3 regions of the Heyndrickxia sp. FW510-T9 genome follow, and region 3 is predicted to be linked to each of the others. Evidence: riboswitches for the same ligand, from Rfam matches in the RefSeq annotation. Region 3 holds a riboswitch; each other region holds the start of a gene.
The links. Region 3 has a riboswitch for S-adenosylmethionine ahead of AC3WJF_RS20800 (Fur-regulated basic protein FbpA). Riboswitches for the same ligand answer to the same signal wherever they lie in the genome.
Positions count from the first base shown of each region.

Region 1: another riboswitch for S-adenosylmethionine. It lies ahead of AC3WJF_RS14075 (O-acetylhomoserine aminocarboxypropyltransferase/cysteine synthase family protein); the one in region 3 lies ahead of AC3WJF_RS20800 (Fur-regulated basic protein FbpA).
Region 2: another riboswitch for S-adenosylmethionine. It lies ahead of AC3WJF_RS16850 (2,3-diketo-5-methylthiopentyl-1-phosphate enolase); the one in region 3 lies ahead of AC3WJF_RS20800 (Fur-regulated basic protein FbpA).

Region 1 covers NZ_JBYSWK010000026.1:47,559-58,687, reverse strand. Annotated here, with positions in the region: gene AC3WJF_RS14085 (homoserine dehydrogenase) at 1-63, opposite strand, end outside; gene metX (homoserine O-acetyltransferase MetX) at 124-1,164, opposite strand; gene AC3WJF_RS14075 (O-acetylhomoserine aminocarboxypropyltransferase/cysteine synthase family protein) at 1,161-2,462, opposite strand; SAM riboswitch class I at 2,753-2,865, opposite strand; gene AC3WJF_RS14070 (trans-sulfuration enzyme family protein) at 2,958-4,097, opposite strand; gene cls (cardiolipin synthase) at 4,527-5,972, opposite strand; gene AC3WJF_RS14060 (carbohydrate ABC transporter permease) at 6,628-7,434, opposite strand; gene AC3WJF_RS14055 (carbohydrate ABC transporter permease) at 7,447-8,349, opposite strand; gene AC3WJF_RS14050 (ABC transporter substrate-binding protein) at 8,591-9,832, opposite strand; gene AC3WJF_RS14045 (amylo-alpha-1,6-glucosidase) at 10,014-11,129, opposite strand, start outside.
Region 2 covers NZ_JBYSWK010000038.1:8,479-19,607, forward strand. Annotated here, with positions in the region: gene AC3WJF_RS16815 (ATP-dependent Clp protease ATP-binding subunit) at 455-2,596, shown strand; gene AC3WJF_RS16820 (M3 family oligoendopeptidase) at 2,846-4,540, opposite strand; gene AC3WJF_RS16825 (MarR family winged helix-turn-helix transcriptional regulator) at 4,682-5,122, opposite strand; gene AC3WJF_RS16830 (Spo0E family sporulation regulatory protein-aspartic acid phosphatase) at 5,439-5,711, opposite strand; gene AC3WJF_RS16835 (cupin domain-containing protein) at 6,056-6,589, opposite strand; gene AC3WJF_RS16840 (methylthioribulose 1-phosphate dehydratase) at 6,586-7,224, opposite strand; gene AC3WJF_RS16845 (2-hydroxy-3-keto-5-methylthiopentenyl-1-phosphate phosphatase) at 7,221-7,883, opposite strand; gene AC3WJF_RS16850 (2,3-diketo-5-methylthiopentyl-1-phosphate enolase) at 7,880-9,091, opposite strand; SAM riboswitch class I at 9,160-9,266, opposite strand; gene AC3WJF_RS16855 (pyridoxal phosphate-dependent aminotransferase) at 9,352-10,524, opposite strand; gene AC3WJF_RS16860 (carbon-nitrogen family hydrolase) at 10,675-11,129, shown strand, end outside.
Region 3 covers NZ_JBYSWK010000064.1:11,317-22,445, reverse strand. Annotated here, with positions in the region: gene AC3WJF_RS20820 (DsbA family oxidoreductase) at 336-1,058, shown strand; gene AC3WJF_RS20815 (class I SAM-dependent methyltransferase) at 1,387-2,076, opposite strand; gene AC3WJF_RS20810 (YjjG family noncanonical pyrimidine nucleotidase) at 2,389-3,090, shown strand; gene AC3WJF_RS20805 (hypothetical protein) at 3,145-3,279, opposite strand; gene AC3WJF_RS20800 (Fur-regulated basic protein FbpA) at 3,409-3,609, opposite strand; SAM riboswitch class I at 3,680-3,783, opposite strand; gene murI (glutamate racemase) at 4,240-5,013, shown strand; gene AC3WJF_RS20790 (DinB family protein) at 5,178-5,645, opposite strand; gene AC3WJF_RS20785 (aspartate aminotransferase family protein) at 6,089-7,306, opposite strand; gene AC3WJF_RS20780 (GntR family transcriptional regulator) at 7,756-7,929, shown strand; gene AC3WJF_RS20775 (hypothetical protein) at 7,926-8,096, shown strand; gene AC3WJF_RS20770 (MBL fold metallo-hydrolase) at 8,210-8,965, opposite strand; gene AC3WJF_RS20765 (Lrp/AsnC family transcriptional regulator) at 9,084-9,491, shown strand; gene AC3WJF_RS20760 (GNAT family N-acetyltransferase) at 9,648-10,181, shown strand; gene AC3WJF_RS20755 (aminotransferase-like domain-containing protein) at 10,267-11,129, opposite strand, start outside.

The sequences.
Region 1 (11,129 bases), on a different contig from region 3:
AGCTGTATACACACCTTGACCAACTGTACCATATCCTAACAGGGCTGCTTTTATAATCGCCATTTCATCACCTTTCCTTTTCGGCATATACAACACTATGAATAGGTGCACATCACGCTATCATTAATTTGTACTACTTACACCGGTTAGTTTTTTTTCTAATTGATGCTGTATTAAATGGCCCCAGTTCTCGAATTCTACTAAAAAACCATCATGGCCAAAATCAGTCTGGATCTTAAAAAAGTTGCCATTTGGTACTGCTTGAATAAAGGCTTGAATCTCTTCACTTGGATAAATAAGATCATGCTCAAATCCAATTCCCGTTACATAGGCTTTGATACAAGAGGCTGCTTGCCCCCAGCCTCCTCTGCCTCTGCCTATATCATGTGAATTCATGGCTTTAAGCAAAACTAGATAGCTATTCACATCAAAGCGTTTTGCTAATTTTTCCCCTTGATAGTGCAAATAAGATTCCACACTATATAAATCTGAAGAATGTCTTTCCCGCCCGAATCGCTGCGAAAATAACGTTGGACTACGATACGTTACCATTCCTGCCATTCTTGCAACTTCAAAGCCTTTTACTTCATGAGAAAATTGATAATACCCATTTTTAAAATTCGCATCCCCTTCGATTGCTGCAATCCCGATGCGGTTAAAGGCAATTCCGTAATCACTCAATGCTGGGGTCGATGCAAGCACAAAAAGCTGTTCCATATCATCTGGATACAAAACTCCCCACTCTAATACCTGCATGCCACCTAAAGATCCACCAATTACAGCTTTTAGCTCTCGAATACCTAGTTGGTTTAAAGCTTTACGCTGGGCGTGAACCATATCCCGGATCGTAATAGTGGGAAAGGATGAGCGATATTCTGGCTGACCAGATAAAGGACCAGTCGAGCCATCACAGCCACCTAAAACATTAAAAGTAATCACTTGCCAATGATCGGTATCAATATTCTTCCCACTGCCAATGAGCCCACTCCACCAGCCAAGCTCCTCGTTCGTTCCAATCGAAAATTGATTTCCGGTTAATGCATGGCATACAAGGATAACTGGAGCATTCTCAGGGCCTTGTCGTTCATAAGCTAGCTCAATATCTAGCATTCCACCATTTTCTAATTCCATTTTGCCGATACTTGTTGTTTGAATGTTTGTCATAATACCGAAACAGCTGTTGCTTTTTCTATGGCTTGCTCAAGATCAGCAATAATATCTTCTACTGCTTCCAAACCAACAGATAGACGAATTAGCTCTTCTGTTACACCTGTTTGTTTTAAATCTTCTGCGCTTAATTGTTGATGAGTAGTGGATGCTGGGTGGATAATTAGTGATTTCGCATCCCCGACATTCGCTACATGTGACCAAAGCTGAATATTATCGATCACCTTACGCCCTGCTTCTCTTCCGCCTTTTATGCCAAAATTCACAATGGAACCAAATCCATCTTTGAAATACTTTTTTGCTAATTCATGGGAAGGATGGCTCTCTAAGCCTGTATAGCTTACCCACTCGACTGCAGGGTGATTTTGTAAAAACTGTGCAACTTCAAGGGCATTTTCATTATGTTTTGGTACTCGTAAATGCAATGTTTCAAGTCCTTGCAAAAATAAGAATGCACTATCTGGACTTAATGCTGGACCAAAATCACGAAGCAATTGAACACGAAGCTTCGTAGCAAAAGCGGCCTGTGGTACGTCCACTCCATAACGCAGACCATGGTAGCTTACATCCGGTTCCTTGAAGCCTGGGAATTTATCACTGTTCCAGTCAAATTTTCCGCCATCTACAACCACTCCCCCAATTGCTGTGCCGTGACCACCAATCCATTTTGTTGCTGAGTGAACAACGATATCTGCTCCCCATTTGATAGGGTTAGTTAAGTAAGGAGTGCCAAACGTATTATCGACAATCAAAGGAATACCATTTTCATGGGCAACCTTTGCAACTGCCTCTACATCTAATACGTGCAAGCTTGGATTTCCGATAATTTCGGCGAACAATGCTTTTGTGTTTGGTGTAATTGCTTTTCGAAAGTTTTCCGGATCATCGGCATCAACGAATTTAACATTAATTCCGTACTTTGGAAGCGTTACTGCAAATAGATTGTAAGTACCTCCGTAAAGATTTCCTGCAGCTACGATCTCATCCCCTGTACCCGCAAGATTTAGTATGGAGAATGCTATTGCTGCGGATCCTGATGCTAGGGCAACTGCCGCAGTTCCTCCTTCAAGCAAGGCAACACGTTTTTCAAAAACATCTACTGTTGGATTTCCAATTCGGGAATAGATATAACCTTCTTGTTCTAACGCAAATAAGCCTTGTGCGTAATCAGTATCTTTAAAAACATAGGATGTCGTTTTATATACGGGAACTGTGCGAGATCCTGTTGTAGGATCCGCTTGTTGACCTCCGTGAAGTAATAATGTTTCTGGGCGAAGTTGTTTTTGTTCTGTCATCTTTACATTCCTCCATTTTTTTGTTTTAAAGGCTTTTTTCTTATACTTTGTTGCTTTTAAAGCTGAAAAACCTGTAAGCATCGTTAATTAGGTTATTAGTGAATAGACCTTTTAAGAATAGATGCTCCTGAACTGAGTCCGTATTAGGATTGATAGCCATTTACGAAAAACAACAATCTTTACGAAAACAGTCTTTGTTAATCGAGAAATTTTCAAGACAAGGGTGGGGTTTACAAAGAGGAAATTAAAAAACCCTCTTCATAAGAAGAGGGTTCATATACAGATTCCTCCCCTTATCTTTCAGATCACTTCGATCTGTAGGAATTAGCACCTTATCAAACATGGGTGTTTGATGGTTGCCGGGCATCAAAGGGCCTAGTCCCTCCGCCGCTCTCGATAAGAGTATTCATTTAGTTTTCATAAAATTTTAAATTGCTCTTAATGTGCATTATAGAAGAGTCGGAAATCATAAGTCAATAGTTTTTTGAAAAATTATTAAAGTGATAATTCGATTGCTTTTTCAAATTGACCAATAATATCTTGCGCATCCTCAATCCCAATAGAGATGCGAACTACTTGTTTAGTAATGCCAATTTTATGTTGGAGCTCAGATGGCAATGCCCGATGGGATGTGCCAAGTGGATAGGAAACAGTCGTTTCAACACCTGCTAAAGTTGGAACGATTTTTACCCAGCCAAGGGATGAAAAAAATCGATTAATATCGCATTTCTCCGCTAATTCAATCGTGACAATTGCTCCATTTCCTTTTTCAGATACAAACTCAGGGTAGTAAACTTTTTTTACTGACGGGTTTGTTCTAAGGGAAATCGCTAATTGTTTTGCATTTGCAGCTTGTCGTTCCATGCGCAGTGCTAATGTTTTCATGCCACGACATGTTAACCACGCCTCAAATGGGCTTAAGTTAGCCCCAAGATTGACAACTTTTTCGCGCGCTTTTTTCACAAGCTCTGTTTCTCCCACCAAAACCCCTGCTGTTACATCACTATGACCGCCTAAATACTTTGTCGCACTATGGACAACCAGGTCAATTCCTTCTAGATATGGCTGCTTCAAATAAGGGCTCGCGAAAGTATTATCGACCATCGTAGTAATGGCATTTTCTTTTGCTATTTCAACTAATTTTCCAATATCCTCTATACGTAAAAATGGATTGGTTACCGTTTCCGAATAAAGCAGGGTTGTATTTTTTTGAATGGCATTTTTCACTTGTTCAGAATCCTCGAATGGAACAAATGTCGTTTCAATACCGAATTGTTTAAGCTCTTCTTTTAATAGATGATAGGTTCCACCATATAGGTCCTCCGCTGCTACTATATGATCTCCTGCTTTTGCTATCGATAAAATTCCTGCTAAAATAGCAGACAAACCTGATGAGGCCGCAACTCCTGCTGGTGCACCTTCCAATGCCGCAACAGCCTGCCCCAATTCATCGGTATTCGGATTTCCTGTTCGACTATAAAGGTAAGGAGATTCCCCCTGATAGAAACCTTCTAACTCTTCCAAACTCGAAAACGTAAAAGCTGTCGTTTGATAGATTGGTGTCGTTTTACTACGTATGGCATTCGTGTTTTTCAATGAGCTATGTACTGCTTTTGTATCAAATGAAACGTCCAATTTCCACACCCCGCATATTGTATTTATGGCTCTTTTCTTAAACTTTATTTTTATTGTAAAATGAAAATCTTTTTCCTTCTTTATTCGACTTAAGAATGGTTAGTCCTTTTAAGAAAAGATGCCCCGAAGCTCAGTCTATATTAGAATAAATAAACATTTACGAGAAACACAATCTATAAGAAAGTAGCCTATTTGATTAAATCAGATTGTACGACTGGAAAGTTTTGATGTCAAAGGATTTTTATTTTGAGTGCATGGGCACCCAGAATATAGTACTGTTCCAAATGGTGGTCGAACTGCTTGAACAAGTGAAATTAGCTCCTCAAATTTCTACAAGCCTTTATGAGGGGCGAATAACAGTGCAGTGAAAGTAGATCGGCCGACCTTTGCATATTTAAAACCGAGATGTTAACAACATCTCGGCAGTATCTACAATATAGGCGATAATAGTCGTGAAATAGATTCCTTGAAGCGGATAGACTTCGGACGTGTTCGGTAATCTTCGATGGTTAGCTCCCGAGATTTTAGCATATCTTCTTTGTAAATGGCTTCGAGCTTTTTCGCAATATATTGGCTATATAGAAAGGCATTTACCTCGAAGTTTAAGCGGAAGCTGCGGTTATCGATATTTGCTGTACCAACCGTTGCGATTTTCCCGTCGACGACGAGCATTTTGGCATGAATAAAACCATTTTCATAAATATATACTTTCGCATTTGTTTTCAAAAGCTCGCCAACATTTGAATAAGTTGCCCAATACACAAACATATGATCAGGTTTATTCGGGATCATTAAGCGCACATCGACCCCAGAGAGTGCCGCGATTTTCAAAGCATTAAGCAAACTATCGTCAGGAATAAAATAGGGGGTTTGCATATATATATATTTTTTAGCTGAATTGATCATTTTTATATAGCCATTCTTAATTTGTTCCCATTCCGAATCAGGACCACTAGATACGATTTGCACATCGGTATCCCCGGTGGATTGAATTTCTGGGAAATATCTTTTTTCATAGCGAATTTCCTTCGCTGATGCTTGGTTCCAATCAAGAATAAAGCGTGTTTGCATGGCATAAACGGCCTTACCAATAATTTTCAAATGCGTGTCCCGCCAGTATCCAAATTTATCATCTAAGCCAAGATACTCATCTCCGATATTAAAACCGCCGATATAGCCTATCTCCCCGTCAATAATAGCAAGTTTCCTGTGATTTCGAAAATTTACGCGCAAGTTAACATGGGGAATTTTTGCAGCAAAGAAAGCCGCAACCTCACCACCAGCACTGACTAATTCTCTGAAAAATTTCTTCGGTAATTCCCGAGATCCCATGTCATCATAAACAAAACGGACCTTAACTCCTTCTTTTGCTTTAAGGATTAATAATTCAAGAAGCTGTTTACCAAGATTATCATTTCGAATAATGTAATAAAGAAGATGGATATGATCTTTTGCCTGCTCAATATCCTTGAATAAAGAATGGAACTTATCTTTCCCATCGATGAAAATTTCCACATCATTGTCATGGGACATGACTGCGCCGTCATTCACGAGCAGCATATACACTAAATCTTTATACTGAACGGTACGCTCATCGTGAAACGGAAAAGAATTGTGACGTAACAAATCAATTTGTTGATGCGTAATTTCTTTGATTCCAATTTTCTCTTGATCCTTCCAATAGAAGATTCTTCTTCTACTGAGGTTTTGTCCCAATATTAAGTAAATAATAAAGCCTACGATAGGCAAAAATAAGAGGACGAGCATCCAAGCCCAAGTCGCTCCAATATGTCGCCTCTCTAAAAAGATAACGACCCCGGCTAAAACAAAATTTAATAAGAAAAAAAATGCAAATAAGACCGTCGTAATTGTCATTCTGTTCTCCTTTTATCCAATCCCACTTACAATCCATATTAATCTGTATCATACCATATAAGGGTTGAAAACTTCCATTAATGAAGGATTGTGACAATCAATGTTTCAATTTTTTAGGCTGTTTTCGTACATTTTATCGTTATTCCCTAAGTTTCAACGACAAAACTTCCTTATTTAAGTGAAAGATCACACCTATTTCGTGAATTTCAATGTGCTTTTAGCCAATATTAATGCTCTATTAACGAATCAAAAAAAATGAACAAAGTTTAATAATAGAGTCATTTTTAAAAACCTAATCCTTCTAGTTTATCGTTAATCTTTATAAAAAATACCTCATACGGATTATGCGATATACTATATTGCTATAAAAAAAGAACCCAAGAATTCCTGCAGTTTCCGTAAACAGGTTCCTTGAATTCTATTTTCAAATGAAAGTATAATATTTCATCGTATAAATCATTTAACAAGTTTAACATCTGTCTAGCTGCAGCGCCTATCGGCTAGCGGATTTCTACGTCTTCTCCCTACGATAAGTCAACATCGACTTGTTCCTCGCCGTGTTTCCTTTATATCAGTCGAAGTCTACGAAGGTGAAATTACACTTCAAATTTCACTCATCCGTACGCCGATGAACAAGGCGCTTCCGCTTTTCTATTTATTTAATCCCGCTTGTCGATATCCCCTTAACAAATTGCTTTTGAAAGATAAGGAAGATAATGATCATCGGTAAGGTTAACATGATAACTCCAGCAAGGACACTATTCCAATACGCACTATATTGCCCATAGAATGAATTTAACCCAACTGGCAAGGTGTACATGTCATCACCTGTTGACAATAACACAGGCCATATAAAGGAATTCCAGTTCGCTTGAAAGGTGAATATAATTTGCGTTGCTAGCAATGGTCGGGAAAGTGGTAAGAATATTTTAAAGAAGATTCCCCATTTTCCTAAGCCATCCATTTCTGCTGCTTCCTCTAGTTCTTTCGGAACTCCAAGGAAAAATTGTCTTGCTAAGAAGATCATGAACGGACTCATTAAGAAAGGTATCGTTAATCCCTTATAGGTATCTATCCATCCAAGATTTGCTAACAGCATATAAATTGGTACGAGCAACACCTGTCCCGGAATCATCATGATTGCTAGGAAGATATAAAACAATACTCCACGTAAAGGAAATTTAAATCTTGCGAAGGCATAACCGGCAAGTGTATTCACAATCAGGTTCCCAATGGTAACGATAATGGCAACGAATAAACTGTTAAACAGCCATCTTCCAAATGGGAAGTTATGCAAAATATAAGTGTAGCTTTGAAAATTCAGCTTGCTAAATGGCGTCCAAAAATGAAACACTTCATCCGTTGGTTTTAAGGATGTATAAACGGACCATAAAAATGGAACTAGTGTTAATAATGAATAAAATATGGCTACCACGTAGAGGGCAGTACGATTTCTCTTCAATTTCCTTCCCCCTTACTTATCTTCTCGGCCTAAGAAGAAGTTTTGGATTAGAGTGAATATCAGGATGATTGCAAACAATACAAATGCCATTGCCGAAGCATATCCCATCTGCATCGTTTTAAACCCTTTGTTAAAAATATCTAATACGACTGTGAGGGTCGAATTTAATGGCCCGCCATTCCCTCCAGAGATGACATATGCTTGATCAAATACTTGGAAGGTTCCAATCATGGACATAACAACATTTAAAAAGGTTGTTCTTTTTAAAAGCGGGATAGTTACGTGCCATAGAAGTTTCCAGCCACGAGCACCGTCCATTTCTGCAGCTTCATAAACTTCTTCCGGAATATCTTGGAGTCCAGCTAAATAAATAATCATAAATTGACCTACACTTGACCATATTGCCATCATCATGATTGCTGGAAGTGCAAAAGTTGGACTGTTGAAATAGTTCGGCCCATGAATTCCAAAGTTCGCTAAAAATTTATTTAAAAGACCATCAGGTGAAAACATAAATATGAACATAACACTGACTGCTACAGTTGAAGTTACAGTCGGTAAGTAGTAAGCAATCCGGAAAAATGTTTTGCCGCGGATATTGTTTACAATTAGCGCTAAGAAAAGCGCAATCGCTGTCTGAATTGGAACAACGCCAAGAGTATATAGGGAAGTATTCCAAAGAGCTCGCAAAAATTCCTTATCTTGAAACAAGTGGATGTAGTTAGATAATCCAATAAATTTTGCGTTTTGAGGATCTAAGAAAGAAAAACGGAAAAAGCTTATATAAAAGGCATAAAAAATTGGTCCGATCAAAAAGACAATTAATGCCACTAGTGCAGGAAAAAGAAATAAATAGCCATTCATGGCTTGATCAAATTTATTTTTCATTAATAATCGATTTCTTGTTTTTTTCATTTAATGTCACTTCCTAACAGAAATGAGTGAAACAAATGCAAACCCCGAAGGTTTGCATTTGTCTATTTTCAAGGCTCTTTTCTTAAACTTTGCTGCTCTTGTATACAAAAACTCCAAGTAACAACCTGTCTAGGTTAATATGCACAAAAATTATAAGAAAAGATGCCACGAAGTTACTCTTCATTAGTATTTATATCGATTTGCGAAAAACAATAATTGATACGAAAACAGACGTTTTCAATTATTGTTGTTGACTTTCAACTGTTTGCTGTGCTTGTTTTAAAACTTTTGATGGAGCAAGTCCTTTCAAAGCACCTTCTTCTGTAGCTTTGTTGATTGCATCCACAAAATTTTGTCCATAAGTACCAAATTGGTAAGGACTAGCAGATTTAACACCATTTACAAATGCTTTGTAATCTGGATTTTTATCCAAAAATGCACTTTCTTGACTTTGACGAGATGGAATTGCTAGTCCGGATTCTGCTGTCATCTTTTCTGCTTCTTTACCAGTCATAAAGAACAATAATTTTGCTGCTTCTTTCGGATGTTTCGTTGAGTTTGCCATAGAATAGCTAACAGTAAATGTCATATTAGAGCTATTGCCATTAGCTGTTGGGAAATCAGAAATACCGAATTTTAGATCTGGTGCAGAATCCTTCATGAACGGAAGAACCCATGCTCCTTCAAGAGCCATTGCTACTTTACCTTGAGAGAATGGAGCACCTGCCCAGTCGCCGCCTAAATCTTTCGGTGTAACAATATTTTTATTCTTAATATTATCGATAAAGAATTTTAATCCCGCTTCATTTGTAGCATCATCCAATGTTACTTTATTGGAAGAGCTATCATAGTAGCTGCCGCCAAATTCTTTGATAAGTGGATAATAGCGTGCCACATCGATTGGCATTGAAAGTGGTGCTATACCTTTAGACTTAAAGATTTCAGCATCCTTTAAAAATTCTTCCCATGTTGTTGGCGGAGAGTCAATCCCTGCCTTAGCAAATAGGTCTTTATTATATTCAAGTGCCATTGTGTTATAGTCTTTTGGCAATCCATAAGTTTTGCCTTTCCATTTAAACGCTTCCAAAGCTGCCGGAGCGAAATCACTTGTATCTACTTTTTCCTTGCTAATATAGTCATCTAATGGTGCTAAAACACCTGAATCTTCAAGTGTAGGTGCATAAGAAGCATCCACATAGAAAATATCTGGGGCTGTTTTAGAAGCTAACATTGGTTGTAATACTTGCAAATAGTTTCCTGTAATTACTTGTTCTTTTACTTTAATATTTGGGTTTGCTTTTTCGAAGGCAGCGATTTGTTGATCTACTAGCTTCTTTTCAGCAGGGCTAGATGCCCACATGCCTAACTTTATTGTTACCTTTCCGCCATCAGAACTACTGCTGCTGTCGTTTGAACTACAACCTGCTACTAAACCAATACTCATAACAACTGCTGAAGCAACTCCTAGTATTCTACTTTTCATTATTTTTCCCCCTTTTATTAAATGTAAATTGGTTTGAAACATTTTCATAAACCGCTTACATTTTTCAATATACACCCAACACTCTTGCATAGTCAAGATGATATTTTTAACTTTATTTTACTAGTATTCTATAACTACTCTCTCCAACTAGGAGAGAGTAGATGGATACTGAATCTTTTTTTTACAAAGCAAATTGCACCTTAAATCCAGTAGTATTATTCAAAATGCTAAAAGTCGTTTCGCCATCATGCGCTCTTTGCACAACAATGCTCAAAGTTCCATCTGCAACACGAAGATTTTCAATTTTTAGTTCATCCATACCAGCTGGCAAAGTCGGATTGATGGTAATAATCTCTTTAGTCGCGTCTGGAACCAAGCCTAAAATTGCCTGCAGCGCCAATATTGGAGTTCCTGCCGCCCAAGCTTGTGGAGAACAAGAAACCGGATATGGAATCGGCTTAGCTGTTTCATTTTCACCATACCCTGTAAACAATTCAGGTAAACGCATTAAAGGAAAGTGGGAAGCTGTCTTTAATAAACCACCTGTTAACGTGCCAACTGCGTCTTTTCTGCCATATAGCTGCATTCCGGAAAGAATGAGCGAATTATCGTGCGCCCAAATAGACCCATTGTGATAACTAAGTGGGTTATATCCAACCTCCTTAGCTGACAATGTGCGAATGCCATATCCATTGAACATATCATCTTGCAATAAGCGATTAATTAATTTATCTGCATATTCTTTAGGAAGAATACCTCCCCATAAAACTTGTCCAGCATTTGAAGAAACACTAGCAACTTTGTTCTTCTCACCATCTAGGGCAAGTGCAACTGCATGTTCGTCTTCCATCCAAAATTCTTTAATGAATTTGGACTGCAGATCTTTTGCTTTGTTTGCAAAATCGTTGCTAAGTGAAGTATTTCCTAGTGATGCATATATTTCTGACCATTGCTTATAAGCTCGATACGTATACGCCTGTACCTCACTAAGTGCAATTGCACCTGTCGCTAGTGTACCGTCTTTGTGAACATTGGAATCTCCTGAATCCTTCCAGCCCTGGTTGGCAAGACCTTTACTTGCCTCTTGATAATACTCTACAAAACCATCCCCATCACGATCACCATAAGCCTCCACCCATGCAAAAGCACGTTCAACCGTAGGTAATAGTTCGTTAATAAACTCTTTATCACCAGTCCATTGCAAATATTCTGCAGCCAGTATTAAGAATAGAGGTGTAGCATCAATCGTTCCGTAATAGGGCCCGAATGGAAGCTCCTTCGTTCTAGTCACTTCTCC
Region 2 (11,129 bases), on a different contig from region 3:
CTCTTTTCTTAAACTTTGTTCCTCTTGTATACGAAAACACTAGACTACAACCTTATTTCTTTTAAAAACGAATAAACTTTATTAGAAAAGATGCCCCGAAGCCAAGTACTATTTAGGAACTAAAACAAATTGCGCAAAACATCAATTTTTCCAAAACATCACTATTAAAAGATATGTACAAGCAAGCTAAAATAAGACAGGCAGTCTGAAATAATAATAGCAATTATCAGATGGAAAATTTTTTCAGTCAAAAATAGTCAATGTCAGTTTACAAATTTATTAGAGTGATGTATACTTAGTTCACAAGGTCAGATTTAGTCAAACAATTCCTTGTTAAATACAATAATCTGTTAGAAAGGTTTGTTTTTTAAAACCTTTTTCTTTTAATTAATTAGTCAAAGTTAGTCAACGTCAAATTCGTTGCATTTCTTTTCTTTAAGGAGGAATGATGTGAATGCTATGTCAAAAATGTAATCAAAACGAATCCAATATTCAATTACATGTAAATGTTAATGGAAACGGGCAAGATATATATTTATGCTCAACTTGTTATCAACAAGAAAAAGCGAAAATTGGTAATTCCCTTGGAGGCGCGCCTATGATGAATGGATTTAACGGCTTCGGTTCTCTAGAGGACCTTTTTAAAGGCATGTCCATACCTGAAAATCAATCAAATTCCACTGTGAAAACGCAGCATCAAAATGGCGGGGGCGGTTTCTTAGACCAGTATGGTCGTAATTTAACAAATATGGCGAATGCAGGACTAATTGACCCAGTCATTGGCCGTGATAAAGAGATTAAACGTGTCGTCGAGATTTTAAATCGGAGAAATAAAAACAATCCTGTATTAATTGGGGAGCCTGGTGTCGGTAAAACAGCTATTGCCGAAGGGCTTGCATTAAAAATTACAGAAAATGATGTACCTGCAAAATTAAAAAATAAAGAGGTATATTTATTAGATGTTGCTTCATTAGTAGCTAATACAGGAATACGCGGACAATTTGAACAAAGAATGAAACAGCTTATAGCAGAGCTTCAAAGAAGAAAAAATATATTATTATTTATCGATGAGGTTCATTTACTTGTCGGTGCAGGTTCTGCGGAAGGATCCATGGATGCAGGTAACATCTTAAAGCCGGCTCTTGCACGTGGTGAGCTGCAAGTTATTGGCGCAACTACTTTAAAAGAATATCGACAAATTGAAAAGGATGCAGCATTAGAAAGAAGATTTCAGCCTGTTCAAGTAAATGAGCCTACTTTAGAAGAAACAATGCAAATATTAAATGGTTTAAAAGCTAAATATGAACAATATCATCAAGTTACGTTTACAGATGAAGCCATTAATGCCTGCGTCGATTTATCACATCGCTATATTCAAGACCGTCACTTACCTGACAAGGCGATTGATTTAATGGATGAAGCCGGTGCCAAATTAAACTTATCCATTGATGTTATGAATAAAGAAGAAATTCATGCTCGATTAAATGAAATTCATCATGAAAAACAAGTAGCACTTGAAAACGAGAAGTATGAAGTAGCTGCAAAATTACGTGATGAGGAAGCAAAATTAGAAAAACAAATTACTACTAATGTTGAAGTTGAAAACCCAGTTGTAGAAGCAGTCCATATACAAGAAATTATTGAAAAGAAGACTGGCATTCCTGTAGGGAAACTTCAAGCTAATGAACAAGCAAAAATGAAAAATCTTGAAGAACATTTAGCTGGTAAGGTAATTGGTCAAGAAGAAGCCGTTTGTAAGGTTGCAAAAGCAATTCGCCGCAGCCGGGCCGGACTTAAAGCTAAAAATCGTCCAATCGGTTCCTTTTTATTCGTTGGTCCGACAGGTGTTGGTAAAACAGAGTTAACGAAAACACTTGCGGAAGAACTATTTGGCACAAAGGATGCCATGATTCGACTCGATATGAGTGAATACATGGAAAAACACAGTGTTTCTAAATTAATCGGTTCGCCACCTGGATATGTTGGTCATGAAGAAGCTGGACAATTAACAGAAAAAGTACGCCATAACCCATACAGCATTATTTTATTAGATGAGGTTGAAAAGGCACACCCTGATGTTCAGCATATGTTCTTGCAAATCTTAGAGGATGGTCGTTTAACAGACAGCCAAGGCAGAACAGTAAGCTTTAAAGATACTGTGATCATAATGACAAGTAATGCAGGTGCTGGCGTGAAGCCTATCCACGTTGGATTTGGAAATAATGAAGCAATGAAAGAAGCAAGTATTCTTGAATCATTAGGAAGCTTCTTCAAACCAGAGTTCCTAAACCGTTTCGACGGTATTATCGAATTTAAAGCATTAGAAAACGAACATTTATTAAAAATCGTAGATATCATGCTTGCTGAGTTGCAAGTAACATTGAAGGAGCAACAATTATCTCTTGAAGTTATGCACGAGGTGAAAGAAAAAATTGCGATTATGGGCTATCATCCTGCTTTCGGTGCTAGACCATTACGCAGAGTTATTCAAGAACAGCTTGAAGACAGCATTACTGATTATATTCTTGATCATCCAGAACAAAAATCATTAATCGCTAAGATGAATGAAGATAAAATTACAGTTGTTGCAAACTAAATACTAAGTTCAGAATACACAAATAGGTTCCAACCATATAAATAGTGGTTGGAACCTATTATTTTTTATATAATCTATGGTATCTCTGGTTAAACTGCACGAATTTTTGCTCGAATCGACCGAAAACGGTAATGAACGGCACGAAAGTCCCCTCGAACGGACCGAAATCAACGATGAACGGACCGTTTTAGGTATTTAGCACTATATTTTCAAATAAAAACCACCCACGAATGGGCGGTTTTTATTTTTTTATAGTTTTTTATCATCCACTTGATCAAGCCAGCTTTGAATCGTGTCAACCACTGATTCTACACAGCCGTCATCAAATGGTGAAATAAGATTTGCTTCTGCAACAAGGCCAGTGAAAGATTTGCTTCCCCCTTGTTGACATAAATGAAGATAGTCTTTCCATGCTTCCTCGTGATTTTCTTGTGACTTTTTCCAGAATTGGAATGCACAAATTTGTGCCAAAGTATAGTCGATATAATAGAATGGCGAATTATAAATATGACCTTGTCTTTGCCAGAATCCACCTCGATTTAAATAATCGTTATCATCATAATCACGGTGCGGCAAATATTTTTCTTCAATATTTTTCCAAGCTGTTTTTCTTTCAGCAGGTGTAGCATTTGGATTTTCGTACACAAAATGCTGGAATTCATCTACTGCAACACCATATGGCAAGAATTGAAGTGCTCCACCTAAATGGGAGAATTTATACTTCTCTGTATCCTCTTTAAAGAATAGCTCCATCCATGGCCATGTAAAGAACTCCATACTCATGGAATGAATTTCACATGCTTCATATGTTGGCCAATTGTATTCTGGAATCTCGTAATGACGACTTGAGTAAACCTGGAATGCATGGCCAGCCTCATGAGTTAATACATCGATGTCTCCAGATGTACCGTTAAAGTTTGAGAAAATATATGGAGATTGATAATTTTCAATGTAAGTACAGTACCCTCCGCCTGCTTTGCCTTTTTTCGCTACTAAATCCATTAAATTCTTTTCATTCATAAATGTAAAGAATTCATCTGTTTCCGGAGATAGCTCTGCATACATTTTCTTGCCGTTATCAATAATCCATTCTGGTGATCCTTTTGGAGTAGCATTTCCAGAAGTATATTCAAAGCCTTCATCATAAAATTTCAATGCATCTACACCAATTCGTTCCTGTTGACGTTTTCTAAGCTTCGTTGTTAACGGTACAATATAATCCTTCACTTGATCACGGAATTTAGCTACCATTTCTGCATTATAATCCGTACGTGCCATACGGTAATATCCAAGTTCGACGAAATTTTTATATCCGAGTGTCTTTGCGATTTCATCTCTTACTTTTACTAATTGATCATAAATAGAATCAAATTCTTCCTCATGCTCAGCGTAGAATCCAAATCTAGCCTCATTTGCTTTTTTACGCATATCACGGTCTTTTGATTCCGTAAATGGTTGCATCTGTGCCAGTGTTCTTTCTTCCCCTTCAAACATGATTTTCGCTGATGCTACAAGCTTCGTATACTCAGAAGAAAGCTTGTTTTCCTTTTGCAAAAGCGGAATGATATCAGGAGAAAATGTTTTTAACTGTGCCTCTGCTAATGCAAAAAGCTGAGTTCCCCATTTTTCTTCTAGCTCTGTACGGAATTTAGAGGAAACGAGTGCTTGATAATATTTTGAAATAAACCCTTCTACAATAGGAGCAATTTCATCCATATAATCATTTTCAGCTTTGTAGAATTCGTCATTTGTATCTACAGTATGACGAATGGAGCAAAGATTAAACATTGTTCCCAATTCGTTGCGAATTTGATTAATACGATTCATCGCTTCACTTTGCTCTGCGCTGCTTGCAGCATTTTCAAACTTTTCAATCTCAGATTGAAATGCAGCTTCTACCTCTTCCATGTTTGGTCTTTCATATTTATAATCTTCGAATTTCATATGTATAAACACTCCTTGATAATAGAATACTCTCATAATATTCGCTATCCTTGTACAAAAGTCCTCTATTATTGAAAAAAACTATTATCTTAATTTGGTTATTTTCAAATATAAAAAGCATCTCATAATGAGACGCCACCGCTAAACTAAGTTTCGCGTATTATATCCAATCTTTTTTAATAGCTTGATGGCCATCTCTTTTTCTTCTGAGTCCAAGACAGACATCATTTTCTCAATTCTACTCTGATGTTCTGGAAAAATGGATGCGATTAATTCCTTCCCCTTTTCTGTTATATGTGCGAATGTTACACGCCGATCATCCGGACAGGACACTCGCATTATTAACCCTCGTTTTTCTAATTTGTCGACTACATAAGTAATACTCCCACTTGCAAGAAGAATCTTCTCACCAATTTGTTGCAGCGGCTGTTCTCCTTTATGAAATAGTAATTCTAATACTGCAAATTCTGTTGGATGGAGCCCACATTCCTGTATAAATTGATTAGAATATTCATTTAACGCACGAAAAGCTCGTGATAAAACAATAAATAATTTTAAATCTTGTTGTTCGTCTTTTTCCATATCATCAATTCCTTTATATCACAACATAAAATTATTGATATTATAAAGATTTTAGAAATAAATGTCAATTTTTTTCTTGTCAAGTAAACTAGTATTTTCAAGTAAAAGTACTAGTATGTGGAAGTTATCATAATTCTTCCAATAATAATGAAAGGTTACCCTCATATGGGATAACCTTTGTTAATAGTTTTGGAATAGATGGTTGTATTGAAGTTATTACATGTGAGGTTATATTCCTTAGGATTTCATTACCGTTGGAGGTTTTTCGTAAGTTGTTTAAACATAAACCATCATTATTTGTCTATGATTTTTCACCTTAATACATTCTTTTTACTTGACTACGATTAATAGATTGACCTGTTTTGCAATATATGATGAACGACATTTCTCTCACAATAACTTTTGCTTGTATATCATTTCCTACTTGAAATAAATAATGATATTCATTTAGAAGTACATCTAATTGTTGACTGCAAGCTATCGTTTTTTTGTCCGTTAATCCATAACATTGTCCAAGGTCAATCATTTCTTCCCGTTTCTGTTGAATCTGAAATAAAAAACTATCTTCTGTTACCGTATCACTATACACAATTACTGTCTCCTTCAACTGCAATATTATTCTATTACCGAAATATTAATTCCCTTGAGAATTATCGCAGGTATTGACGAAAAAGTAAATAGATTCGCAATAATAGACAAAGGTTCTAAAAAACATTGAAATTTCTACATTGTTCACATATATATTCGACAAAAATAGCTATTTTCGTCTTTTTCAACTCTATCAGCAAATACTATCATTACGAGGGATTAGATGTTTTTTAGAATCTTTTAGAAGAAATGGCATATAAGCTCATTTATTAAAAAGAAAAAAATGCCTTCATGATAAAAAGAACCAAGAATAAAATTACTCTTGGTAGTTGTTTGTATAATAATTTATGCTTCTATTTCATCTTTCTCGTAAATAGGAACCCATCCCGCTTCTGTAACAAATATTCTTACTGCAACCACTTTGCGGTCTTCAGATAATGTAAAGTAATGACGAACATTTTCTGGGACAGAGATTAAATCGCCAGGATTTAGATGTACTTCAAAGAAATTATCATCAGATCCTTGAATAATAAAAACACCATGGCCGCTTACAATAAACCGCACCTCATCATCTGTATGATGATGCTCTTGTTGGAAATTTTGTAATAATTGTTCTAAATTTGGTGTATGCTTTGCCAAAGAAATAATGTCATGAGCTTGATATCCTCTTCTTGCGGAAATATCAGCAATCTCTTCTTTAAATACAGCTAGTATTTCTTGTTTTTCTTCCTCGGAAAGAATGAATTTTTCTTGAAGATGTTCAGGCAGCTTTGTAATATTCCAGCTTTCATAAATTACGTCTTGATCTTGCAAGTATTTCACTACTTCCTCTTGGTTATCAATCACTCTGTTAGTACCTTGTATCTTAATCGTTGTCATAATTTAGTTCCTCCTATTTTACTATTTTCTAATTGCAGAATGGTAAGATGATATTGAAATAAAAATTCAGCAGCCTCTAGCAACTTCTTAGCTTCAAATCCATTTTTACCCCATACAGTAATACCATGATTTTGAATTAAAACTGCCCCTTTATCTTCGTGTACATATTGAGAAAACTCCCTAGCTAATTCAGGAATATCGGAGTGATTTCGAATAATAGGAATTTTCAAAACAGATTTTTCATCCCATAAATCAAATGCTTTTATTAGCTCTTGACCTTTGAACACCACCTCTTTCTCTGAAGAATACAACTCTGAAATAACATTATTGGCTACTGTATGTACATGCAGACTGCACCCAGCACCTGTTCTTTGATAAATTTCACAATGAAGCAATGTTTCAGCAGAAGGTTTTAAATCTGTTGCCTGTACTGATTCTCCATATTGATTCACTAATAAGAAATCTTCAGTAGTTCTTTTTCTTTTATCCTTCCCGCTTGCCGTTACTAGAAACTGGACTGGATTCTCCTGAACCTTAATAGCGAGATTTCCACTAGTACCCATGAACCAATCCCTTGCTGCTAATTCATCCTTTATATCAGCCAGTTCATTCCATCTTTCATCTTGGATGGTCATACCCTCACCTCCAATTCTTTTTCTAAAATATCTATACAATCGTTGAAGGTTTGGAATGGATAATAATGAAGTCCAAATTCTTTACATTTATCCGCGAGAAAATCCCTTGCCAAAATAATATCAGCGACTTTAGCAGCTTCTAAGTCTGTTATCGAGTCACCTATTACAATTTTTAATTGTTCCTCATTAGTAAGCTTTCGAATGATAGAAGTTTTACAGCATCCGCATCCATTGGAACAATACTCGTCACATGGATTTGGCCACTGAATTTGTATCTTATCACTGCTGAAATCGCCATGATTGCAATAAACATCTTGAAATGGTCCGAATGACTCTAGCATTGGATATACAAAGAAGTCAATTCCACCGCTTACAATATAAAAAGGAATTTGTTTTGAATCTGCATAATGCACAAAATCTTGAAAGCCATCCCTAATCGTTGCATTTTCTCTAACAAATTGAATAATTTTCTCCTTATTTGCAGAGGGCAATAAGGAAAACATTTTGCCAACACCCTCTTGAATCGTGATCGTTTGAGAAAGTACTTGGTCCTTAATTTGCTCCCAGCCAATAGGAGCAAAATGCTTCATAATGGAAATGATATTATCTGAATTTGTTATTGTCCCGTCGAAATCGCAAAAAATTACCGGCTGCTTCACTTCGCTGCCCCCCATAATGCAAGTGCTGTCTTTAACTCAGGAAATTGGGATGCTGCATCGTCTAACGGCTGATTTTGCATGACTGCATGGATAGCCTGCCTAAATGCTTTTGCACCGCCAATAGCACCCTTAGGATGTCCGTGAACTCCTCCACCTGCATTAATAACACTATCTATACCAAAATCTTTATAAAGAAGCGGCACCAGGCCAGGATGAATCCCTGCGGAAGGAACAGGGAAAGCTGGTTTTACAAAGCTTTCTTCTGTTAAAGCTTTACCTATCCCCAGTGCAGCGTTTTTTTCCAATGCTACACTTCCATATGGAGATGGAAAAAGCGAGAAATCCGCCCCAGCTAAACGGAGCAATTTACCTAATAGCAAGGAATGGGAAACACCGTATTCTTTTGATTGTGTTATCGCCCCACTAAAGGATGGATGTGCCATTAACGGCAAACTAATCTCATCATCTTCTCGTAATTCCTGTAAAACATCTAAGCCATAGGTGAAAACATTAAATAATAATACATCTGCACCTAATTCTTTGGCTCTTCTCGCTTTCTTAGTTAGCTCAAAAGTTCTGCCAGTTAAGTTAACTGCATATAGGGTTCGATGTCCCGTTTCTTGAAACACAGTATCCAAAACTCTTCGTCCCATTTCGATCCGCTTTTCAAAAGGTGCGGTTTCGTTATCAAATAAAATCTCATCATCTTTAACTAAATCAACACCACCAAGTGCTTGTAAGCGAAGCTGACTAGCTAAAAATGGGATATCCCTGCCGATTACACCTTTAAAAATACTCATAAGCAGTGGACGTTCAAATATATTAAGCTTTTCACGAATGCCTTGTATTCCAAAACGCGGGCCCGGAAAATACTTTGCAATATCACCTTCAAACTCTAAATCTACTAATCTTACTTTCCCATCTAACGAGAGTTTTCCAAAAACCGTCGTCAAAATAGCTGGTATATCCGCACTAAAGTTTGCCGATGGATATGCGATTTTTATGATAGCTTTCGCTTCTTTTTCAGAAACCGTGTTAACCTCTTCCACAGATATGACTCTGCCTTTGTGCTTTATTAACTGTTCCTGTTCAAGGATCGGCAAATTTGTCCATGATCCAATGGTTAATCCTAATGCAATATCTTCCGCCTTTTTATCAAAAGTGTTCGGTTCTCCGTATATGGAGTAGTATGCGATTACTTCACTCAAGTTATTTTCCCTCCACATTAAAAATTGAAAAAACCTCTTCAAAAGAAGAGGTTTTACAGGAAAACTTCTTCTTATCTCTCAGCCTATAGCTGCAAGAATTAGCACCGTGTCTAAAACTATTAGATCGGTTGCCGGGCTTCAAAGGGCTTGTCCCTCCACCTGCTCTTGATAAGAATCAATTTATTTTTTGTTTTATATTGATGAATTACTTTTCACTTCAAATTATTATGAATTATGCCACCACTTTTTGGCCTTGTCAATTAAAAAATATTTAATTTTTCTATACGATTTACTGCTTCTATCAATCTTGATTCGGTCGTTAAAAGACCTACTCTTACGTAACCTTCCCCATATTCTCCAAAACCGATACCAGGTGCAACTGCAACATGGGCCTTCTCCAATAACAAATCCGAAAATTCAATCGAAGAATATCCTTCAGGAACCTTTAACCATGCAAAAAAAGATCCCTTTGGTGCTTTAACGTCCCATCCAATGTTTTGCAGCCTATCAATAAAAGCATTTCTCCGGCTCTCATACATCGTAGTTAATTTATCGACGCATTCTTGTGATTCTAATAACGCAGTAGCAGCAGCTTCTTGAATTGCTCCAAATAAGCTGACATACAAATGATCTTGCAATAAATTGATTGCTTCGATCACACTAGCGTTTCCTACAGCAAAGCCTACTCGCCAACCTGCCATATTATACGTTTTGGATAATGTATAAATTTCTATTCCCGTATTTTTTGCTCCTTCGGCTTGCAAGAAGCTCACAGGCTTTTTACCATCAAATCCTATTGCACCATAAGCAAAATCGTGAACCACACAAATATTATGCTCTTCCGCAAATTGAACAGTTTCATCAAAGAAAGACAAATCAGCACATACACCTGTTGGGTTATTTGGATAGTTTAAAAACATCAATTTTCCCGAATCAGCTACTTCTTTTGGAATCGAATTAAATTTTGGCAAGAAATGATTTTCCGCAAGCAAAGGCATATTATACATGGCGGCTTGAGCTAACGCTACCCCAGACATATAATCTGGATAACCAGGGTCCGGTACAAGAACAGTATCACCGGGATTCAGCAAGCATTGGGAAATCTCTACAAGACCTGCTTTTCCGCCAAATAAAACTGCCACTTCAGTTTCCGCATCAATTGTTACCCCGTATTCACGTTTGTAGAATGTTGCTACCGCTTCTTTTAAATAACTATATCCTCTAAAAGGGGAATATTTATGATTATTAGGATTTGAAGCTGCCTCCTGTAATCGCTGAACAATAAGGTCCGGTGTAGGCTGATCCGGATTTCCCTGCCCAAGATTTATCACATCATGCCCCTTCGCTTTCTCCTTCTCCACCTTTGAAACTAAGGAGGCAAAAAATTGCTTTGGTAAGTGGGTCAGAATATCGGATGTCGGAAACGTTTTCATAGAATCACCCTTTTAATATATATTTATCAAGTTTTGAACAGTAATTGTATTGAATATTTAATTGCTTTTAAATTTTTCTTTCAAAATCTAATTACAAATGTTATAACGAAAACAAGACGATGTAAAGGAATTTTTCGAGGAGTGGTATTGATGAAGTGGAAGATTGCCTGCATTCAAATGGATATTGAGTATGGCTGCCCAGATAAAAATTACACAACAGTTAGAAAATGGATTCAAAAAGCTGCAGAGGAAAAATGTGATATTGCCGTACTGCCCGAACTATGGACTACTGGATATGATTTAACTCGATTATCCGAAATTGGCGATGAAAATGCAGCAGAATCTTTGAGTTTTCTGCAAAATGCAGCGAAGGAATATAAAATACACCTAATTGGAGGATCCGTTGCGAAAAAAACAGACGATGGAATCTTCAATACGATGCTAATTGTGGATCGTAATGGACAATTGGTTAAAGAATACGATAAGCTGCATCTTTTTAAATTGATGGATGAGCACCTGTATCTTCAAGGTGGGAAAGGAGACGGATTATTCGAACTGGAAAATGAAACATTTGGCACAGTTATTTGCTACGATATTCGTTTTCC
Region 3 (11,129 bases):
GATTCACTGAAAAGTTCGTCGCTTTTTATGAGTTCACAAAATCGCTTCCTTGTATCCACACTTTTTGTGGAAAATTCTACATTTTTCTTCGGTTTTCATCATCAAAGCAGGAAAATTCCACACTTTTCTTCGGTTTTACATCAACAAACTAGGAAAGTTCCACACCCCGTTCTGATCTCATTGCACCGAAAAAGCTCAACGACTCAAGGGAAAAGAGAAGTACCGATGAGTTGTCCAAAACTAGTTTAACCTGTTTTGGAAACATAATATTTGTATTTCCTTTTATGTAGGATAATAATGAAGGAATATAAATGATTAAAATCGGAGGGTTTAGGATGAAAGTAGAAGTATGGTCGGACTTTGTATGTCCGTTTTGTTATATAGGCAAGCGTCATTTTGAGGAAGCATTAAATCAGTTTGGCGGGAAGTCGAACGTTGAAATCGTCTTTAAAAGCTTTGAATTAGATCCGAATGCAAAACAAAACTATGATATGGACATGCATCATTTGCTTGCAACAAAATATGGAATGAGCCTAGAGCAAGCGAAGGCAGCGAATGCAAATGTTGCCCAGAAAGCAGCAGAAGTTGGTTTAACATATCATTTCGATACCATGAAACCAACAAACACGTTCGATGCTCATCGCTTAACTCATTTTGCTGCACATCACGGCAAAATGACCGAAATGACAGAACGTCTATTTAAAGCTTATTTTACCGAGTCCAAACATATTGGAGAACACGAAACATTGATAGCGTTGGCAGCTGAAGTTGGATTAGATGCAGAGAAAGCGCGTGAAATGCTAAATAGTGAGGAATTTTCAAAAGAGGTTCGTGCCGATGAACAAGAAGCCGGGATGCTTGGTATCCAAGGAGTTCCATTCTTTGTAATCAATCGAAAGTATGCTGTTTCAGGAGCACAGCCAATTGGGGTATTTTTAAACGCGTTACAAAAAGCAAGTGATGAAGAAGGCTCCATTACTATATTAAATGATGATAAGAATGAATCGGGTGATCCGTACTGTGCGGATGGAAAGTGTGAAATTCCTGATATTAAATAGTTTAAAACGGAAGACTTGGAACTTTCTTAATCCAAGTCTTCTTTATTGTGACAAGCTTTATTCATAATGAAGATCCAGCTTGGTGATTCTACCAGGCTTTTTGTGGGTCTAAAGACCTAATTCGGGCTATTTACCCTTAATTTCGGTCTGTTCAATGGCTGTTTCGGTCTGTTCCTTACTTATTTCGGTCCGTTCAGCAACAATTTCGGTCCAAACAGTGCAGCATTAATATGTTCAGAATAAATATGGAACCAAACGGCAAAAATTTCATACCGTTTTCACTCCAACGATAAAAGCAGTGCATTTAATACACTGCTTTTATCGTTTATTATCTTGTTTTTTGCAACTTTGCCATAAAAGTCATCGCTTTGTCTAAGGCTACTTGTTCGGTGTATTGCCAATTTTCATAGTCCATTGCTCCGCCTGGTTCACAGTGCACTAAATGTAAATCGGTATTCTTCAATAATAGACTCAAATCAGAAGGTGAATAGCATCTTAACGATTGTGTTATCTGATTTTCCTCATGATCCTTCAGCCACCAAGTATCTAACATCCTGCATCTATTTGCATCGAATTCATATCGCCTAGCAATATTTCCAAACTCCATTTCTTGACCGGAGACCTTAGCCCAGTACCAGGGGGTATAAATATCAATCAGTGCCACACCATTTGGTTGCAGCCACTCGGAAATGCGCTTTAACAATATTTGTTGGTCAGTATCTTCTCCGACCCCAAATCCATCCCAATAGCAAACAACATCAAATTGTTCCTCTATATCTACTTGATAGAAATCACCTTGAATGATGCACAGATTTCTTCCTATATTATGCTTTTCAGCAAGTTTATAAATATTTTCTACACACGAAGGGGCGAGTTCGATAACAGTAACTTCATATCCACGTTTTGCAGCAGTAACGGCAAAACGTCCATTGCCACCACCTAATTCAAGGATTTTAGTGATAGGCTGATCGCTAAAACGCTCTATTTTATCAACTAGGTCTTCTTCTAAGTGATTCAAATCAAAATCGTATTGTGTAGTTCACCAAATAAATTGTTTATCATAAAAATCTTTAACCCATTTCATTTAAAAGCACCTCTTTAGGATAAAATTTTTTGTCCTGAAGCAGCTTTTAAAATCAATAAAATAATAATCCCACGTAAATCCTCCTTGGAAATAATGATAATTCCAAATTTATTATATATTCTAAAGGTAGCTGCCACAAGTACGACAATGGAAATTAATTCTTGTTGGGGAAGGAGAAATTGGTTTTCAAGGCAGGGAAAAACTTTTAAACTAGTAAAGTAGACTTCTATGAAAGGGACGATAACCATGAAAACATATAAAGCATTGTTTTTTGATATAGATGATACTCTCTTGGATTTTCGTGCTGCTGAGAGTGGAGCATTACGACAGCTTTTTGAAGATGAGCAAATTGAACTGACTCCTCAAATGGTGCAACAATATAAAATTATTAATCAAGAACTTTGGCGAGAATTCGAAGAGGGGAAACGTAGCCGTGATGATGTGGTTAACACTAGGTTTGCTGCATTTTTCAAGGAATACGGAAAAGAGGTAGATGGTGTTTTATTGGAAAATAAATACCGTGGCTACCTGCAAGAAGGCCATCAGCTTATCAGCGGTGCACTGGAATTAATTACAGAACTGAAGGATCGTTATGACTTATATATAGTGACCAATGGGGATTCTGCCACTCAGGATAAGCGCCTTCGTGCGTCAGGCTTGTTTCCGTTATTTAAGCAGATATTTGTCTCAGAAGAAACAGGTTACCAAAAGCCGATGAAAGAATTTTTCGATTATGTGTTTGCGCGCATCCCAAATTTATCTCCAGAACAGGGATTAATTATTGGAGATTCACTAAGTGCAGATATAAAAGGCGGCAATCTTTACGGGCTCGATACATGCTGGATCAATCCAGATCGAAAAGAAAACAATACGGACATCGTGCCAACGTATGAAATCCAAAATCTTGAGGAATTACATCATATATTGGCTGCAATTTCTTCCAAATAATTTTTGCCTGATGAAACTTAGAGAAACCGATCCCGTGGGACCGGTTTCTCTTACTTATACCCCATCTGTCTTATCTCGCTTATCCTTATTTCTTTTATTCCCTTTACTATTATCCCCGCTGACAGATGATTGCCCATGTAAGGAAGGGGAATTTTGATTGCCGCTGCCTTTATTAAATTTCTTTGTCATGCATTTCAGCTCCTTTCTATCACAAGTACAGTTTGCCTCTTTTGTCTAAACTTATGATATTTATTAAAAAAAGAAAACAAGGGGACGGTTCTTGCTTTTCTTGAAACGCAAGAACCGTCCCTCTGTTTCCTAAAAATTTCTCCACTTGATGGAGTCTATCCCACTGTGCGGATGGTTCTTTGATTGAATTTTATAATATTCATATTCCAAATCCGATAAGGTTAACTCAAATAAATGCTTACCTTCTTTTTTATATTGATCAAGCTCAATTAGCTTACTAATCAATTCGTTCCTTCTTGTTTCAACAGCTTCTCTAAGTAATTTACCCATAAAAAAACCCACTCCTTTTTTTAATTAAATAAAAGATAAGAAGAGGATTGATCAAATGTTTAAGTACCTCAACTTATCTACCAAGCCTAAGCTTGCAGGAATTAGCACAGGATTCCATTGGAATCTGCTGCTGAGGTTTCATCGGGCCAGTCCCTCCACCTCTCTGGATAAGTTTCCATGACATATTAATTTTTTTATTGTTATTAGCATAAATCCTATAATTCCTATTTGTCAACTTATATTTATTGTTTATTTCCATTTTTTATGCCAGCAATTTAGTGATAACCGAAAACAGGATAACATAATCTAATTCAGGTATAATTCTTGTCTACTGATACCAATTGCTTTATTGATGGCTGTATGATTGATTAAGTTTTTATTAAAGTCTCCGATAATACCAATTAATTTTCTTAGCTTAGTTTGAGATGAAAAAATATTGTAAATGAATTAAAAATAATTGTACAATACTTTTTTAGAAGGGGAAGTAATGGCGAAAAATTTTACAAAGGTTTTCGTCTACAAAAGCAACATAGTAAGAATAGAGCCTCACCTAATGAGTTTAACTAAATTTTTTTCAGACTCCTCGCAATGTATAGAGCTAGAAAGAATAAAAAGAGAAGAGTGGAAGTAATGAGAATTGGATTTTTTGATTCTGGTATTGGTGGAATGACCGTACTTCATCAGGCATTAAAGGTTTTGCCAAAGGAAGATTACCTCTTTTATGCAGATACGACACACATACCATATGGTGAAAAGCCGAAGGAAGAGGTAAAACAATATATTTTTGACGCAGTGGAGTTTATCGCAAATCAAGGTGTTAAGGCGGTAGTCATTGCCTGTAATACAGCTACAAGCATCGCTGTACAAGACCTTCGTGAAAAATATGATATCCCTATTTTGGGCATTGAGCCAGCGGTAAAACCAGCAGTGCAGAAATGTGAAGAAAAACAGAAGAAAGTGTTAGTGTTAGCAACTAGATTAACACTTAAAGAAGAAAAATATCATCATCTCGTACAAAGCATCGATCATCATGATATCGTGGATAGTATACCACTTCCAGGTCTTGTAGAATTTGCGGAGGAATTTGAATTTAGGGAAGAAAAAGTGTTGCCATATTTACAAAGAGAGCTATCCTCACTTGACTTAAAGCAGTATGGAACAGTTGTTTTAGGATGCACCCATTTTCCATATTTCACTAACTCCGTGAAGAAGCTGTTTGATAAAGAAGTTGAAATGATTTCCGGAAGTATTGGAACAGCAAAAAACTTAGAGAGAATATTAAAGGAAAGAAATTTACTGGGCAACGGAACAGGTGACATTTCCTTTTTTGATTCAGGTACAAAGGTGGACAAAGATACACTTTCAAAGTATAAAAATTTGTTTCGCATCTTGGATCAAATATAAGGTACTATTATTTTGGAAACTATCAATTACACAATTAATTTAAAAATCTAGGAATATTTACTATATAAAAACCGATATCTTGTAAATTAAGATATCGGCTTTTTTCTTGTTAGCCCAAATTAAAAAATTCAACCCTAGGGATAACCTTTAAATGTTATCCCTCTTTATTGACGCTCCCAAAACGCTGGCGGTTCAATCCCAAGTAACCGTAAGTAAATAAAACCTTGGCCACGATGGTGGATTTCATTTTCCAATGTATAATGTAGACGTTCGAAATGACTCATTTCGCCACCAAAAAAGGGATCTTTTTCTACGGTGTGCAACCGTTCCTCGGTGATTTTTGGCCACCATTTTTGCACATCCTCCTTTATTTCACGACAACTGTCTAAAAGTTCCTCTTTGGTAGAAACATCAGCAAAAGAATGGCTATATTCCCATTCACCGATAGCGATACCGCGTACGTATGCTCTTTCAATATCTAGTATCTCTAAAATCATTTTTGAGAAAGGACGAAGTGGTTCTACGGGTGCAAAGGTGAATAACTTGTCTTCAGGGAATACCTCAATTGTTCGAATGGTTAAAAGACGATTCCCATCCAAAATTTCGCGAAATTTCTCCAATGTCATGACCATTGTTGGTCGCCTCCTTAATTAATTGTCCCTTTCATTTTAAAACGTCAACCCTGACAAAAGTAGTCAGTGAAAAAAAGAAAAGATCCTAACTTTTTAAAGTGTTCATTTCAATAGAGTTATTTACTTTCAACAGTCATTAGCTGCATTCCTTCGATAAAAAATGTAGCTCATTCAAAAAATAGCTGTTACTTTTAAGAAATTATAAATACCTCGATATGTTTTCTTTGTCCCTTTTGGAGTTAATTTGCACCTATTTTAAGCGAAATTTTGCATTATAATTAAATATAAAAAGTCCAATTTCTCAACATTGAAATTAAGAAATTGGACTTTTGCGTTCCTTCGAAATAGCATACGATGCTTGAATATATATTTTACTTATCTTAGCTAGAGAATGCTTATTTTCTAATTAATACATTAGCGGTGAGAATGATGAAAAAATAGCATTAACAACTTACTAAAGCTGCTGAACAAGTAAGACAGTAAATAAACTGTTTTATAAATTCATCAATCTCTTCTTTCGTAATAATAAATGGCGGAAGTAACCTAATAATATTTCTTTGTGTCACATCAACCAACATTCCTTTATCCATTAATGATAACTGCAGTTCTTCTACATTTACATTCGTATCATTCATACTAATGCCAAACATCATACCAGAGTGACGTACTTCTTGAATTAAATAAGAATTTTCTTTCTGAATTTCTTGAAGTTTGTTATTTAAATATAAGGAGGTTTCATAAGCTTTTTTCATTAATCCATCGTCAATTAATGTTTTTAATACAGTTAACCCTAAAGCCGTTCCAATTGATGAGTGAGCGAACGTTGTTCCGTGATCCCCAGGTGAAAAAGTATTACATAACTGAGAACCTACTATTATTCCGCCTAGCGGTATCCCTCCTCCTGCCCCTTTACCAAATTGAATAATATCAGGTGTAATATGAAAATGCTGATAAGCAAACAACTTTCCTGTTCTGCCCATACCACTTTGTACCTCATCAACTATAAGAAGTACATTATATTTTTCACATAAATGTTGAACTCCTTTTAAATATTTACTTGATAAAGGATATATCCCACCACTTCCTAATACGGGCTCGAGCATAATTGCAATTGGCTGTTCATGAATGATTGTTTCTTCTAATTTCTCTATATTTTCACGTTCCACTTCAAAAACCGGAATAGAAGTTTTAGGGAAGTTTTGATATATTTTTTCTTGTCTCGTAAAGTGAAGTGCACCTAATGTTCGCCCGTGGAAACTACCTTTAAGTACAACTATTCCATCACGTTCTTCATTTGTTATATTTCTATATTTATTAAGTAACTTTAATGTTGTTTCTGTAGCCTCAGTACCAGAGTTTGTATAAAAGACTTTACCGCTCTTTAAGGTATAACTCACTAATTTCTTTGCATATTCAATGGCAACTGGATTTAAAAAATGAAAAGGAAGATGCAAACATTTTTCAACTTGTTTTAAGGTGGTTTGCACGATGTTTGGGTGATTGTAACCTAATATATTTACTCCAACACCAGAAAATAAATCTAAATATTCTTTCCCATTTACATCATACAGTTTACAACCTTCTCCTCTTTCTATAGCAACCTTCGTACGACAATATGTAGGCATTATATACTCTTCGTCTAATTGAAACCAATTAACCATAAAAAAGCTCCTCCTAGTTATTAATACCGTTTCATATTTACAAAAAATAAACTTTTATTTAAAGAAACATTCCCTACTTTATTTTCATCTTTTCATAATTCTATCTGTTCAAAAAGGTCCACTGCATAGGAGTTTTCTTTAACTAGTGGTCTGTTCACACATCGGTTCAAATTCACTTTATTTTGTAATTCCTTGATTAATGTTACTAGCTTTAAAAATTCAGCAGGCTTAATGAGGACTTTATTCAAGTATATGATGATTGGAAAACTGGATTAATAACTGTGACAGAAGGAATGAAGCATCTTGATTTAAAGCCTAATACTTTTTCGTATGGTCTACTTATATGTAAAGAATTCCCTTGATATTGTACAGATACAAAGATAATTTGATCAATCAAACAACTAAAAGCCCCTCATTATTTTTCTATTTGGATATCAAGAATTTAAAGGGTGTATGAAGAGTTAGAAAAAGAAGGCTTTATTGTAACGAAGGTTGGCAAAGGCTCGTATGTTGCTCCGGAAAACTTAGAGATGATGCTGGAAACGAAAAGACAAATAGTTGAAAAACAACTTTTTAGAGGCATGGAAAACAGCAAAGTTGGTGGGAATAACGAAAGAGGATGATTAGATATGAAAACTATTTTAGAATGGAAGCCTCTAACATAAGAATAGATGTTACATCACAATTATCCCAGCCTATATTTGCATGGATTCCCTTTATTGCTTCCATTATTATCGGCTTTGTCTCCATGCAAGTATCCGTTAAGATATATACTAATAAGGATTTATAAAAGTTAATCCGTTCGCTAAATACCCTAGTTAAGCGAACGGATGCTTTATTTTAAAGGAATAATTTAGTTATTATCATACTGCCACTTATCGTTATATAGCAGGTTTACTGCCATTAAAATGAATAAGATTGCCCGTCATCTGGTACTAGAATATGATTGGCAAGTTCTTTTTCATCAATGAAGGCTTTTAATTCTTTTCGAGTTAATAAGCAGTGATTGACAGTCTCCATATGGGAAACGATAGTAGTCGAATGTTTGGCATTCATATAGGTTTCATAAATATCTTCTTTCGTCATAATGATAGGATCGCCTTGGAGAAATTGTGCAGCCCCTCCATTTACAACGATTATTTCCGGGTTGTGAATCTTGATGGCATCTTGAACATCATTGCACCAAATGGTATCGCCTGCAATATAAAGCGTCTTTTCATTCGGGTGCTTAAACACAACACCAGAAACTTCCCCCATCAATTTGCCTATTTCTCCAGTGCCGTGTTTTCCCTCGGTTCTAGTTAAGGTAATGCCTCCGATACTAATAACATTCGTTAACGCTTCAACGTTATGAAAACCTTCTTTTTTAATTGCCTCTGCGTCCTTTTCATTTTGAGCATAGATTTTTATATCTTTAGGTAAAACCTTTTTGGCAGCTTCGTCAAAATGATCAGGGTGTAAATGCGTGACGATAACAGCATCCACCTGAGTAATTTCCTCAAGAGAAGTTGGCAAGCTTACCAGTGGGTTAGGGACCTGATTTGGTGTATTGGGAAACGGTGGCATTGTTCCTTTTTCAGCTAAAAACGGATCGACTAAAAACTTCTTGTCTGCATAATGTATTACCAACGTTGCATTTCTTATTTGTCTAATATTCATAAGATATTTCCCCCTTTTGTAAGATCTATGGATAGTATAAAATGGAGAAAAATAATTTTACATAGATAAAATCAAGCGTTTATGGGGTTTCACTTGAAATGTGAAAGGATTGATTACGATGTTAGATAATACAGATAAAAAAATATTGGAAGAGCTGTCAAAGAACAGCCGAATTTCGATGAAGGAATTAGGTGAAAGAGTCCATTTGACGGGACAAGCAACTTCCACAAGAGTATTGAAATTAGAAGAAAAAGGTGTCATAGAAAGCTATACGATTAAATTAAATGATAGAAAAATAGGCTACTTTGTCCACGCATTTCTCCATATCTATACAAAGAGCATTCATCATCAACCATTTTTATCGTTTATAAATACACAACAAGATTACATCGTAAACAACTTCAAAATTAGTGGGGAAGGCTGTTATCTTCTAGAGTGTAAATTTCCGTCGAATGAAGTACTGGATCAATTTTTAGACGAATTAATCGAGCATGCTAATTATAAATTGTCTATCGTGATTAAATAATGGATTGGAAAATATGGCGGGTAACGTTTCAAAAGTTGAAATTAGCTACAATTTTGGAAGCTTGTACTTAAAGGAGTTTTAAAGGATTTTACATACTAATAGAGAACTATTAGATTAGGAATCTAAAATAGAACAGCCTTTAGGAGGACTGGAAATTTGTCATCAAATTATGAAAAAATTGCTTATGTATGGAATGAACCAAAGGAAAAGGTAATCGTACCTGATCGTTGTCATTTTAAAAAAGTGACTCCTGAATTGGAAAATACATTTAAAGAAATTATTAGTAAAGTAGTAATAAATTCATTGGATCGAGAGGATAAAAAACACACAACACCTGAGAGTCATAGTGAACTCGTAGAAGACGTTTTCAACGTAGACGAAGGATATTTTCAATTTGAAAAAGCATGGTGGGAACTTGCCTACTATAATGAAGAAATTGTGGGACTTATCCAGCCGGTTACATTTAAAGGCTGTGAAAAGAACGGACTGATGGAAGGAACGATTCATTATATTGGTGTGGTTCCTGAATTCCGTGGAAAAGGATTTATTAACGATTTACTTTTAAGAGCAACGAGACTTTTACAAGATATCGGAGTTTGGAGAGTTTTTGCCGATACAGATGTTGAAAATGTTCCGATGCGGAATGCGTTTGAAAAGGTAGGATACGAAGAAGTTAAGAAATCTTCATGATATGAAATGATATTTTGATAGGTTCGAGTATCAGTTCTCTCAAAAGGAAACCTTCCTCCTATTAAATGGTGGAAGGTTTTCATATTCATGTAGAAGTTAATGAATGGTGTATGCGGACAAATCGCTGCAAGCCATCCCGTAATTGTGTTTCGTTTAGATAGGAATAGCTCATTCTGATCCATGATTGGTATTCCTTAAGCGGATCGAAAATGGAACCAGGGACATAGGAAATTGATTGCTCGATGCTTTTTTCAAGAAGTCTATCCATTGGAGTGGACTCCGGCAGTTGAATCCATAAATTAAATCCTCCCATTGGAGTTGCCCATTTCCACCCTGTAGCAGATAATTCCTCCTCCATAATGTTCCTACGAATTTCAAGAGCAATCCGCAGCTTTTCCACATGTTTCTGCAAACGTTCTGAAAAGAAATAATGCAAAAAGATTTTCTGGTTTAGCAGTGGCGTCCCACTGTCCGAAAGGGATTTTGTTTTTAATAAGTATTTCATGACGGATGGACGGCATGCAACAGCTGCGATACTTAATCCGGGCGCAATGTATTTGCTGAAGCTCCTAATATAAATAACACAGTCCGCTGTATCATAAGAAAAAAACGGCAGCGCAGGTTTTTCCTCAAAATAAATATCCGGGTAAGGGTCATCCTCTACTAGTAAACATTGATATTTCTGAGCCATCTCTACCAATCTCTTTCGCTGATCTGCCGGTACAGTATAGCCGGTTGGATTATGAAAAGTAGGATTGAGATAGAAAAGGCGCGGTTTATGCTTTTGCATGAGACTCTCGACATGATCCAATTGGTAGCCGTGTGGATGGATCTCAATCGGGATAATATTGGCACCTTGTCTTCTAAAAATATCGATAGCAGGACTGTAAGTTGGTCTCTCCAAAAAAACGGTATCTCTTGGTTTGATCAATACTCTGGCGATCAAAT